One region of the Methylobacterium sp. E-025 genome, then DNA from elsewhere that is predicted to be linked to it. Evidence: predicted binding sites of a transcription regulator. Region 1 holds the regulator's gene; the other holds the start of a gene.
What was found. The regulator PhoB, encoded in region 1, activates phosphate uptake and scavenging genes when phosphate is short. The targets are predictions, from matches to a motif close to TGTCATNNANCTGTCAT.

Region 1 (4,432 bases):
CGTGCGGGCGAGCCTCGCGGCGGAGCCCGCGGCGGTGGCGGGGGCCACGCCGTTCACCGTCGCCATCCGCATGGCGATGAAGCCGGGCTGGCACGTCTACTGGCGCAATCCCGGCGATTCCGGCCTGCCGCCGGAGGTGACCTGGACGCTGCCGGCGGGCTTCTCGGCCTCGGCGATCCAGTGGCCGGCGCCGCACCGCATCCCGATCGCGACGCTGATGAACTTCGGCTACGAGGGGGAGGCGATCCTGCTCGTGCGGGTCACGCCGCCGCCGAGCCTCGACCCGGCCGCGCCGGTGACGCTGGCGGGCAAGCTCACCTATCTCGTGTGCGAGACGGAGTGCATTCCCGGCTCGGCCGATCTCGCCCTGACGCTGCCGGTCGCGCGCGAGGCCACGGCCGATCCCGGCAACGTCGACCTGTTCGCCCGCGCCCGCGCCGCCCTGCCCAAGCGCGCGCCGTGGCCGGTGCGGCTGTCGAGCCAGGGCGACCGGCTCGCCCTCGACCTCGAGGCTCCGGGCCTCGCCGCGGACACGGTCCGCGCGGTGGCGTTCTTCCCCTATTCCGAGACGGCGATCGACAACGCCGCGCCGCAGCCCTTCACCGTTGACGCTTCGGGCCTCCACCTGACGCTGACCCGCGCGACGCCCGCCGACCCCGCGCCCGAATCGCTGCCCGGCGTGCTGGCGATCGACGAGGACACCGGCGGGGGCCTCGTTCGGCAGGCCTTCGCGCTCGGCGAGGAGGCGCCGCTCGCCGGCGGCAGCGCGATGCCGATCGCGGCGCCGGCGGTGGCGCGCACCGACCCGGCCGAGGCGCTGACCCTGTGGACCGCGGCCGGCCTCGCGCTGCTCGGCGGCCTGATCCTCAACCTGATGCCCTGCGTCTTCCCGGTGCTGTCGATCAAGGTGCTGAGCCTGGTGAGGCATTCCGGCGAGGCGCCGGCGCGGGTCCGGCTGCACGGGCTCGCCTACACCGCGGGGGTGCTGGCGGCCTTCCTGGCGCTGGCCGCGCTGCTGATCGCCCTGAAGGCGGGCGGCGCCGGGATCGGCTGGGGCTTCCAGCTGCAATCGCCGACCGTGGTGGCGGCGCTGGCCTACCTGCTCTTCGCCATGGGCCTGAGCCTGTCGGGCATGCTTCACCTCGGCGGGCGGCTGTCCGGGCTCGGCGACGGGCTGACCCGGCGGGCCGGGCTCCAGGGCTCGTTCTTCACCGGCGTGCTCGCGACGGTCGTGGCGACGCCGTGCACCGCCCCGTTCATGGGCTCGGCCGTGGGCTTCGCGCTGACGCAGTCGACCGCTGCCGGCCTCGTCGTGTTCGCGAGCCTCGGCCTCGGCCTCGCCCTGCCCTTCCTGGCGCTCACCCTGTGGCCGCCGGCGCTGCGCGCGCTGCCCCGACCCGGCGCGTGGATGGACGTGCTGAAGCAGGCCCTCGCCTTCCCGATCTACGCCACGGTCGCCTGGCTGGTCTGGGTGCTGGCGCAGCAGGTCGGGCCGCAGGGCCTGCTCGCGGCGCTGATCGGGCTGGTGCTGATGGGCTTCGCCGCCTGGGCGTGGGAGCTCGGCCGCGACGCGCGGCTGGTCCGGGCGCAGCTCGCCCGCGGCCTCGCGGTGCTCGCCGTCGCCGGCGTGGCGGGGCTCGCCCTCACCCTCGATCACGACCGCGTCGCACCGGGGGCTCAGGCCCGGGCCGAGGGGATCGAGCCGTTCACGCAGGCCCGCCTCGACGCGCTGCTGGCGAGCGGCCGGCCGGTCTTCGTCGACATGACGGCGGCGTGGTGCATCACCTGCCAGGTCAACGAGCGCACCTCGCTCGGGACGGCGGCGGTCGGCGCGGCGATGCGCGCGCGCGACGTCACGTATCTCAAGGGCGACTGGACCAACCAGAACCCGGAGATCACCCGCCTGCTCGAGCGCCACGGCCGGAGCGGCGTGCCACTCTACCTGCTCTACGCGGGTGCCGGAGAGCCGACGGTGCTGCCGCAGATCCTCACCGAGGGGACGATGCTGAGCGCGCTGGACGCCGTGAAGGCGACGGGCCGCAGCGCGAAGCTCGACGGCGGGGGGACGAAGGTCCCCTGAAGCTTGGTAAAAATATAATTTTCGTAGGACTGAAATCACTTCAGTGTGCGCGACGGCTCCCTCTCCCATGGGGAAAGGGTTGGGGTGAGGGGCGTGACCGACCCGGATGACTCACGCCCCTCATCCTGTCCTTCTCCCCATGAAAGAAGGGACCCACGGCAGGTCGCGGATCGTTGCGATCGCTTGAGCCGTCCACCGAAAGCCGAACTCAATCCTCGCCCGAGAACGTCTCGTCGAAGGCGTACCCCGAGCCGCGGACGGTGCGGATCGGGTCGGTCTCGCCGGCGCGGTTCAGGGCCTTGCGCAGGCGGCCGACATGCACGTCGACGGTGCGCTCGTCGATGTAGACGTCGTGGCCCCATACGCCGTCGAGGAGCTGCTCGCGGGAATAGACCCGGCCGGGGCTCTGCATCAGGAACTCGAGCAGCTTGAACTCGGTCGGCCCGAGGTGGATCTCGCCGCCGGCCCGGCGCAGGCGATGGCTGTCGCGGTCGAGCTCGATGTCGCCGGCTTCCAGCAGGTTCGCGACGTGGCTGGGCTTGGCGCGCCGCAGCAGCGCGCGGACGCGCGCCAGCAGTTCCGGCACGGAGAACGGCTTGACGATGTAGTCGTCGGCCCCCGTCCCGAGGCCGCGGATGCGGTCGCCCTCCTCGCCGCGGGCGGTAAGCATGATGACCGGCAGGGACACCGTCTCGCGCCGCGCCCGCACCCGGCGGCACAGCTCGATTCCCGAGAGCCCCGGCAGCATCCAGTCCAGCAGGATCAGGTCGGGCACCTGCTCCTGCAGGCGCAGCTCGGCCTCGTCGCCGCGGGCGGCGGAATCGACCTCGAAGCCCTCGGCTTCGAGGTTGTAGCGCAGGAGGGTGGTCAGCGCCTCCTCGTCCTCGACGATCAGGATCCGCGTACGCATGCAGGGCACTCCCGGGCGGACCGCCCGACTTTCTCATCCATCGCCACGGACCTCCCTCCCCCTGAAGCGGGTCGGGAGAGGGGAGCGCCGTATCCGGAGCGGTCGCTCCCCTCTCCCGACCCCCGCTCACGCGAGGCCCACCCTCCCCGCGCAGAGGAGGAGGGGAGGAGACGGCAGCCCTCAGGCGCCCGGTGCCACCGTCGCGTAGTTCGAGGCGTCGTTCTTCGGGCGGTCGCCCGCGAGGTTCTCGCCGGTGGACAGGTAGTGGATCGTCTCGGCGATGTTGGTGGTGTGGTCGCCGATGCGCTCGACGTTCTTGGCGCAGAACAGAAGATGCGTGCAGAACGAGATGTTGCGCGGGTCTTCCATCATGTAGGTCAGCAGCTCGCGGAACAGCGAGTTGTACAGCGCGTCGATCTCGCCGTCCCGCTCCCACACGTTGTGGGCCGCGTTGACGTCGCGGCTGGCATAGGCGTCGAGCACGTCCTTGAGCTGCTCCTGGACGAGGTCGCTCATGTGCTGCACGCCGAGCACGATCTTCTGGGCCTGGGCCTGGTCGCTGATCGCGACGACGCGCTTGGCGATGTTCTTGGCGAGGTCGCCGATGCGCTCGAGGTCGCCCGAGACGCGGATCGCCGAGATCGTCTCGCGCAGGTCGATCGCCATCGGCTGGCGCCGGGCGATGAGCAGCACCGCGCGCTCCTCGATCTCGCGCTGCAGCGTGTCGAGGCGCTTGTCGGCGACGATCACCGCCTGGGCGAGCTGGGTGTCGCGGCGGACGAGCGCGTCGGTCGCCTCGGTCATCATCTTCTCGGCGACGCCGCCCATCTCGGAGATCGAGCGGCGCAGGTCTTCGAGGTCGGTGTCGTAGGACGTGACGATGTGGCCGGGCATGGGCGTGGGTCCTCGAACGATCCGGGTGCGGCTCAGCCGAAGCGGCCGGTGATGTAGTCCTGGGTCTGGCGCACCGTCGGGTTCATGAAGATGCGGTTGGTCGGGCCGACCTCGATGACCTCGCCGAGATACATGAAGGCGGTGAACTGCGAGATGCGGGCCGCCTGCTGCATGTTGTGCGTCACGATGACGATCGTGAACTCGCTGCGCAGCTGCTCGATCAGCTCCTCGATGCGGCCGGTCGAGATCGGGTCGAGGGCCGAGGTCGGCTCGTCGAACAGGATCACCTCCGGGCTCTGGGCCACCGTGCGGGCGATGCACAGGCGCTGCTGCTGGCCGCCGGAGAGGCCCATGCCGGACTGCTTGAGCTTGTCCTTCACCTCGTCCCACAGCGCGGACTTGCGCAGGGCCGATTCGACGCGGCCGTCGAGCTCGGACTTCGGCAGCTTCTCGTAGAGCCGCAGGCCGAAGGCGACGTTGTCGTAGATCGACATCGGGAACGGCGTCGGCTTCTGGAACACCATGCCGATGCGCGAGCGCAGCTCGTT
Region 2 (4,432 bases), on a different contig from region 1:
CCGGCCGCTTCCGGAACGGCACCGCGTAGGCGTAGCCCGCGACCTGACCGTTCCGGTCGGCGACGAGGTGGGGCAGGCGCTTCTTGCGCATGGTCTTGCGGCGCCGGCGCAGGTCGTCGGGGAGGAGGCGATCCTCCTCGAAGTCGCCGACGTCGCCGACGCCGCGGCGGATGTGGTGCTCGTAGATCGCCACCATCGCCGCGAGGTCCGCGTCCGACGACGGGCGGATGACGATGTCGGCGCAGGACGCGGCCGGCTCTGGGATCGCGAAGTCGCCCGCCGGGCCCGCGTCCTCCATCAGCGCGCCTCGCGCATGACGTAGGTGTGGAAGCGGATCTGCCCGTCCGGCTCGACCTGACGGTACACGCCCTGGATCTCGGCCTCGAAGCCGGGAAACAGGTTTGCGGAGCGCTCGAACATCTTAAAATAGTCCAGCATCGGCTTGGCCCGCTCATCGATCCGCTCGCCGGGCAGCACCGTGCCGATCCCGGGCGGGTAGACCAGAAGCAAGGTCGTCGCCACACGCCCCTCGGCCTCGGCGATCGGGACGAAATCGACGTTGTTGCGGGTCAGCATCTGCGCCGCGGCCTTGGGCGCCATCACCATCTCGGGCAGGTGCTCGGGCTGGAACTGCTTGCGCTGGAGCATCGAGGTGCCGTGCTCGCGGTGGAAGGCGTGGAAGTCGGCGCAAAGGTCGCGAAGCCGCACGCCGCGGTAGCGGTTCGGGCGCCGCCGCACGAACTCCGGCATCGCGTCCTCCAGGAGCACGTTGTCGTCGTGCAGGCGCTTGAAGGCGACCAGGCCCGAGATCAGCGTGCCGGCCTTCGAGGATTCGACGCCGGGGGTCAGCAGGAAGAGCAGCGAGTTCAGATCGTTCTTCTCGGCGACGATGCGGTTCTCGCGCAGGTACTGCGCGACGATCGGGGCCGGAACGCCGTGGGCGGCGTATTCCCCGGTCGCCCGGTCGAAGCCCGGCGTCAGCACCGTCAGCTTGTTCGGGTCGGTCATCGCGTAGCCGGGCGAGGTTTCGGGCCCGACATGGGTGAAGCCGTGCCAGCGCGCGCCGGGGCGCAGCTCCCAGTGCTTCGGGTCCGAGGCGAGCACGTCCGTCGTCAGGCTCTCCCACGGCACGTTGACGCCGTCCGGGCCGGGGGTCACGTCGGGCACGAAGGCGTCGAAGAACCAGCGCCGGTTCGGATCGCCCTCCTTCTCCTCGAACTCGCGGCGGATGGCGCGGACCTTCTTGCGCCACTCGATCCCGAGACGGATCGTGTCGTCCCACAGGATCATGCCCGAGCGGCCCTTCATCATCTGCGCCCCGACGTCCAGCGAGGCGAAGATCGGGTAGAACGGCGAGGTCGAGGCGTGGACGAGGAAGCTCTCGTTGAGGCGGCGGTGCTCGACGCGCCGGGTCTGGCCGCGGATGTGCCCGTCCTTGGTGTGGATCTGCGAGGCTTGGCTGAAGCTCGCGAGCTGCTTGTGGGTCGATTGCGTGGCGATGATGCCCGGCGAGGTCTCGTCGAGCCCCTTCAGGCCCATGGCGAAGCGGCCGACGAAGAGCGGGTGGAACTTCATGAAGCCGGCCCAGGCCTCGTCGAACAGGATGTAGTCGCACAAGTGCCCGATCCGCTCGACGACGCCCTGCGCGTCGAGGATCGTGCCGTCGTAGGTGCACTGCTCGATCACCGCGACGCGGAACGGACGCTCGCGGCGCCACGCCTCCTTGTCCTCGACCAGCGGGTTGCGGCGGATCTTCTCGCGGATCGCGGTCTCGTCCAGGGCCTCGTGGTAGATCGGCCCGATCAGCCCGTAGGCGTTGCGGTCGGTCTCGAGGAAGATCGGGATGCCGCCGGCGAGCATCAGGGCGCCGTGATGGGCGGCCTTGTGGTTGTTGCGATCGAACAGGACGAGGTCGCCCTCCGCGACCAGAGACCCGAGCACGACCTTGTTCGAGGCCGAGGTGCCGTTGAGGACGAAGTAGGTCTTCTCCGCCCCGAAGATCTGCGCCGCCTCCTTCTGCGCCTTCAGCGCCGGCCCCTCGTGGGTCAGGAGGTCGCCGAGGTCGAGGACCGAGTTGTCGAGGTCGTCGCGGAAGATCGCCTCGCCGAGATGCTCGACGAAGATCCGCCCGATCGGCGAGCGGTTGTAGAAGATGCCGCCGTTGTGGCCTGGGCAGGTCCAGAGCTGGTTGCCCTTCTCGGCGTAGTCGACGAGCGCGCCGAAGAACGGCGTCTTCAGGGTCTCGGCGTACTGGGTCACGCGGGAGACGAGGCCGCGGGCGATGAATTCCGGCGTCTCCTCCGCCAGGAAGATGTAGCCGTCGATGAAGTCGAGCAGCTCGACCGGGATGTCCTCAAGCCGCTTGCGGCGCACGAGGATGACGATCGGCATCTCGAGGCCGCGCCGCCGCATCATGTCGATCAGCGAGGCCGCCTTGCCGTCGAGGCCGCGCTTGCCCCAGTCGACCACCATGCAGCCGATCGCCGCGTCGGTCTGCACGGCAATCGCCGCGTCCTCGACGCGCCGCGCCCGGATCACCTCGAAGCCGCGCCCCTCGACCGCGGTGACAATCTGCGCGACGCGGACGCCTTCGAGGTCGTCCGGATCGAAGGCCGGCGCGCACATCAGCACGGTGAAGCGGCGGTGAAAGTCCATGGAAAGCCTCTGGCCTGACGGGTCGGCGCCTGCCTGCGACGCCATCATGACGGTTGGATGACGGTGCGGGCGAACGGCGCGGGATCTGGCCGGGGCGGCGGCCGACCTTCGGTCCGCTCGGGTAATACGGTCGGCCCGCCATGGCTATGACGACAATGCCTCGGGCCACCAGCTCGACCGCTCCGCGCATCGGCCGCGTCGCGCTCCGCCTCGCTTTCGCCCCAGCGCCTGCGGACAAGGTGGCCCGCGCTTAACGGATCCTTCACCACAGCGCCGCGAGCGTCCCAAACGCATGAAGCCGACAGCCGCGATCCTTCGTCCTGCCCTGGCCGCCGCATGGCTGGCCTTCGCCGTCGCGCCCGCAGCGGCCCACCCGCACGTCTGGGTGACCGCGAAGGCCGAGATCGGGTACGCGGGCGGCAAGGTGGTCGCGGTGCGCCACGTCTGGACCTTCGACGCCGCCTACACCGCCTTCGTCACCCAGGGGCTCGACGCGAACAAGGACGGCAAGCTGACGCCGGACGAGCTTCAGACCCTCGCCGCCGAGAACACCGGGAATCTCGCCGAGTTCGGTTACTTCACCAAGCTGAAGGTCGGCGGCAAGGAGCAGGCCTTCGCCGACCCGGTCGAGCCGCGGATGGCGATGGAGGGCGACACGCTCACCCTGAGCTTCCGCCTGCCGCTGAAGACGCCGCCCGCGCAGGGGCGCGGCGTGCTCGCGCTCGAGGTCTACGACCCGACCTACTTCGTGTCCTTCGGCCTGTCCGAGGCGCCGGATGCCGCGACGCTCGTCGGCGCACCGAGCGGCTGCGCGGCGACGGTGACGCGGCCGAAGACCCCCGAGCCCAAGACGGCGGAGGCCGGCGCCCCCGGGATGAGCGAGGCGTTCTTCGAGGCGCTGACGGCCGCTTCCGGCTACGGGATGCAGTTCGCGAACCGGATCCTCGTCGCATGTCCGTAGGCGCCACGCTCGCCGTCCAGCCCGCAAGCCGCTGGCCGCTGCGGCTGATGCTGGTCGCCGCCGCCGTCGCGGTCGCGGCCCTGATCCTCGCCGGCCTGGTCTGGCTCGCGGCGCCCGGCCTCTCGGCGCCGCCGCCGCGCTCGCCCTTCGGCATCGGCTTCCGCGAGGCCGCGCCGTCGGCGACCGGGCTCGGCGGCTGGCTCCTGGCGATCCAGTCGAGCTTTTCGCGCAGCCTTCAGGCCGCGCTCGCCGCGATCAAGGGCGGCGGCGACTGGATGCCGCTGGTCACGCTCGGTTTCGCCTACGGCATCTTCCACGCCGCCGGCCCCGGGCACGGCAAGGCCGTGATCGCCGGCTACCTGTTCGCCGGCGAGCGGGCCTTGCGCCGCGGCTTCGGCTTGAGCTTCGCCGCCGCGATCCTGCAGGCGCTGGTGGCGATCGCGATCGTCGGGATCGGCCGCCTCGTGCTCGGCGCCACCGCCGCCGGAATGACGCGGGCCGGCAACACCATCGAGATCGTCAGCTTCGCCCTCGTTGCCGCGATCGGGCTGGCGGTGACGTGGCGCAAGGCCGGGCGCCTCGCGGACCTCGGCGCGCCCGCCGCCTGCGGGCCCGAATGCGGCCATGCCCGCCTCGCCGACGCGCGGGCGCTCGAAACGCTCGACACCTGGCGGGAGCGCGCCGGCGTGGTCGCCGCCGCCGGTTCGCGACCATGCGCCGGAGCGGTGCTGATCCTGGTCTTCGCCGCCGCGCAGAACATGCTGGCTGCGGGCGTCCTCGCGGTCTTCGCCATGGCGCTCGGCACGGCGCTCACCA

Region 2: the regulator PhoB is predicted to act here: its motif matches at 2,702-2,718, upstream of MKK64_RS01185 (Orn/Lys/Arg decarboxylase N-terminal domain-containing protein).

Annotation. Positions count from the first base shown of each region.
Region 1 covers NZ_JAKSYR010000071.1:58,538-62,969, reverse strand. Annotated here, with positions in the region: gene MKK64_RS07670 (protein-disulfide reductase DsbD family protein) at 1-2,080, shown strand, start outside; gene phoB (phosphate regulon transcriptional regulator PhoB) at 2,289-2,990, opposite strand; gene phoU (phosphate signaling complex protein PhoU) at 3,171-3,884, opposite strand; gene pstB (phosphate ABC transporter ATP-binding protein PstB) at 3,917-4,432, opposite strand, start outside.
Region 2 covers NZ_JAKSYR010000021.1:42,969-47,400, forward strand. Annotated here, with positions in the region: gene MKK64_RS01180 (GNAT family N-acetyltransferase) at 1-298, opposite strand, end outside; gene MKK64_RS01185 (Orn/Lys/Arg decarboxylase N-terminal domain-containing protein) at 298-2,655, opposite strand; gene MKK64_RS01190 (DUF1007 family protein) at 2,948-3,616, shown strand; gene MKK64_RS01195 (nickel/cobalt transporter) at 3,607-4,432, shown strand, end outside.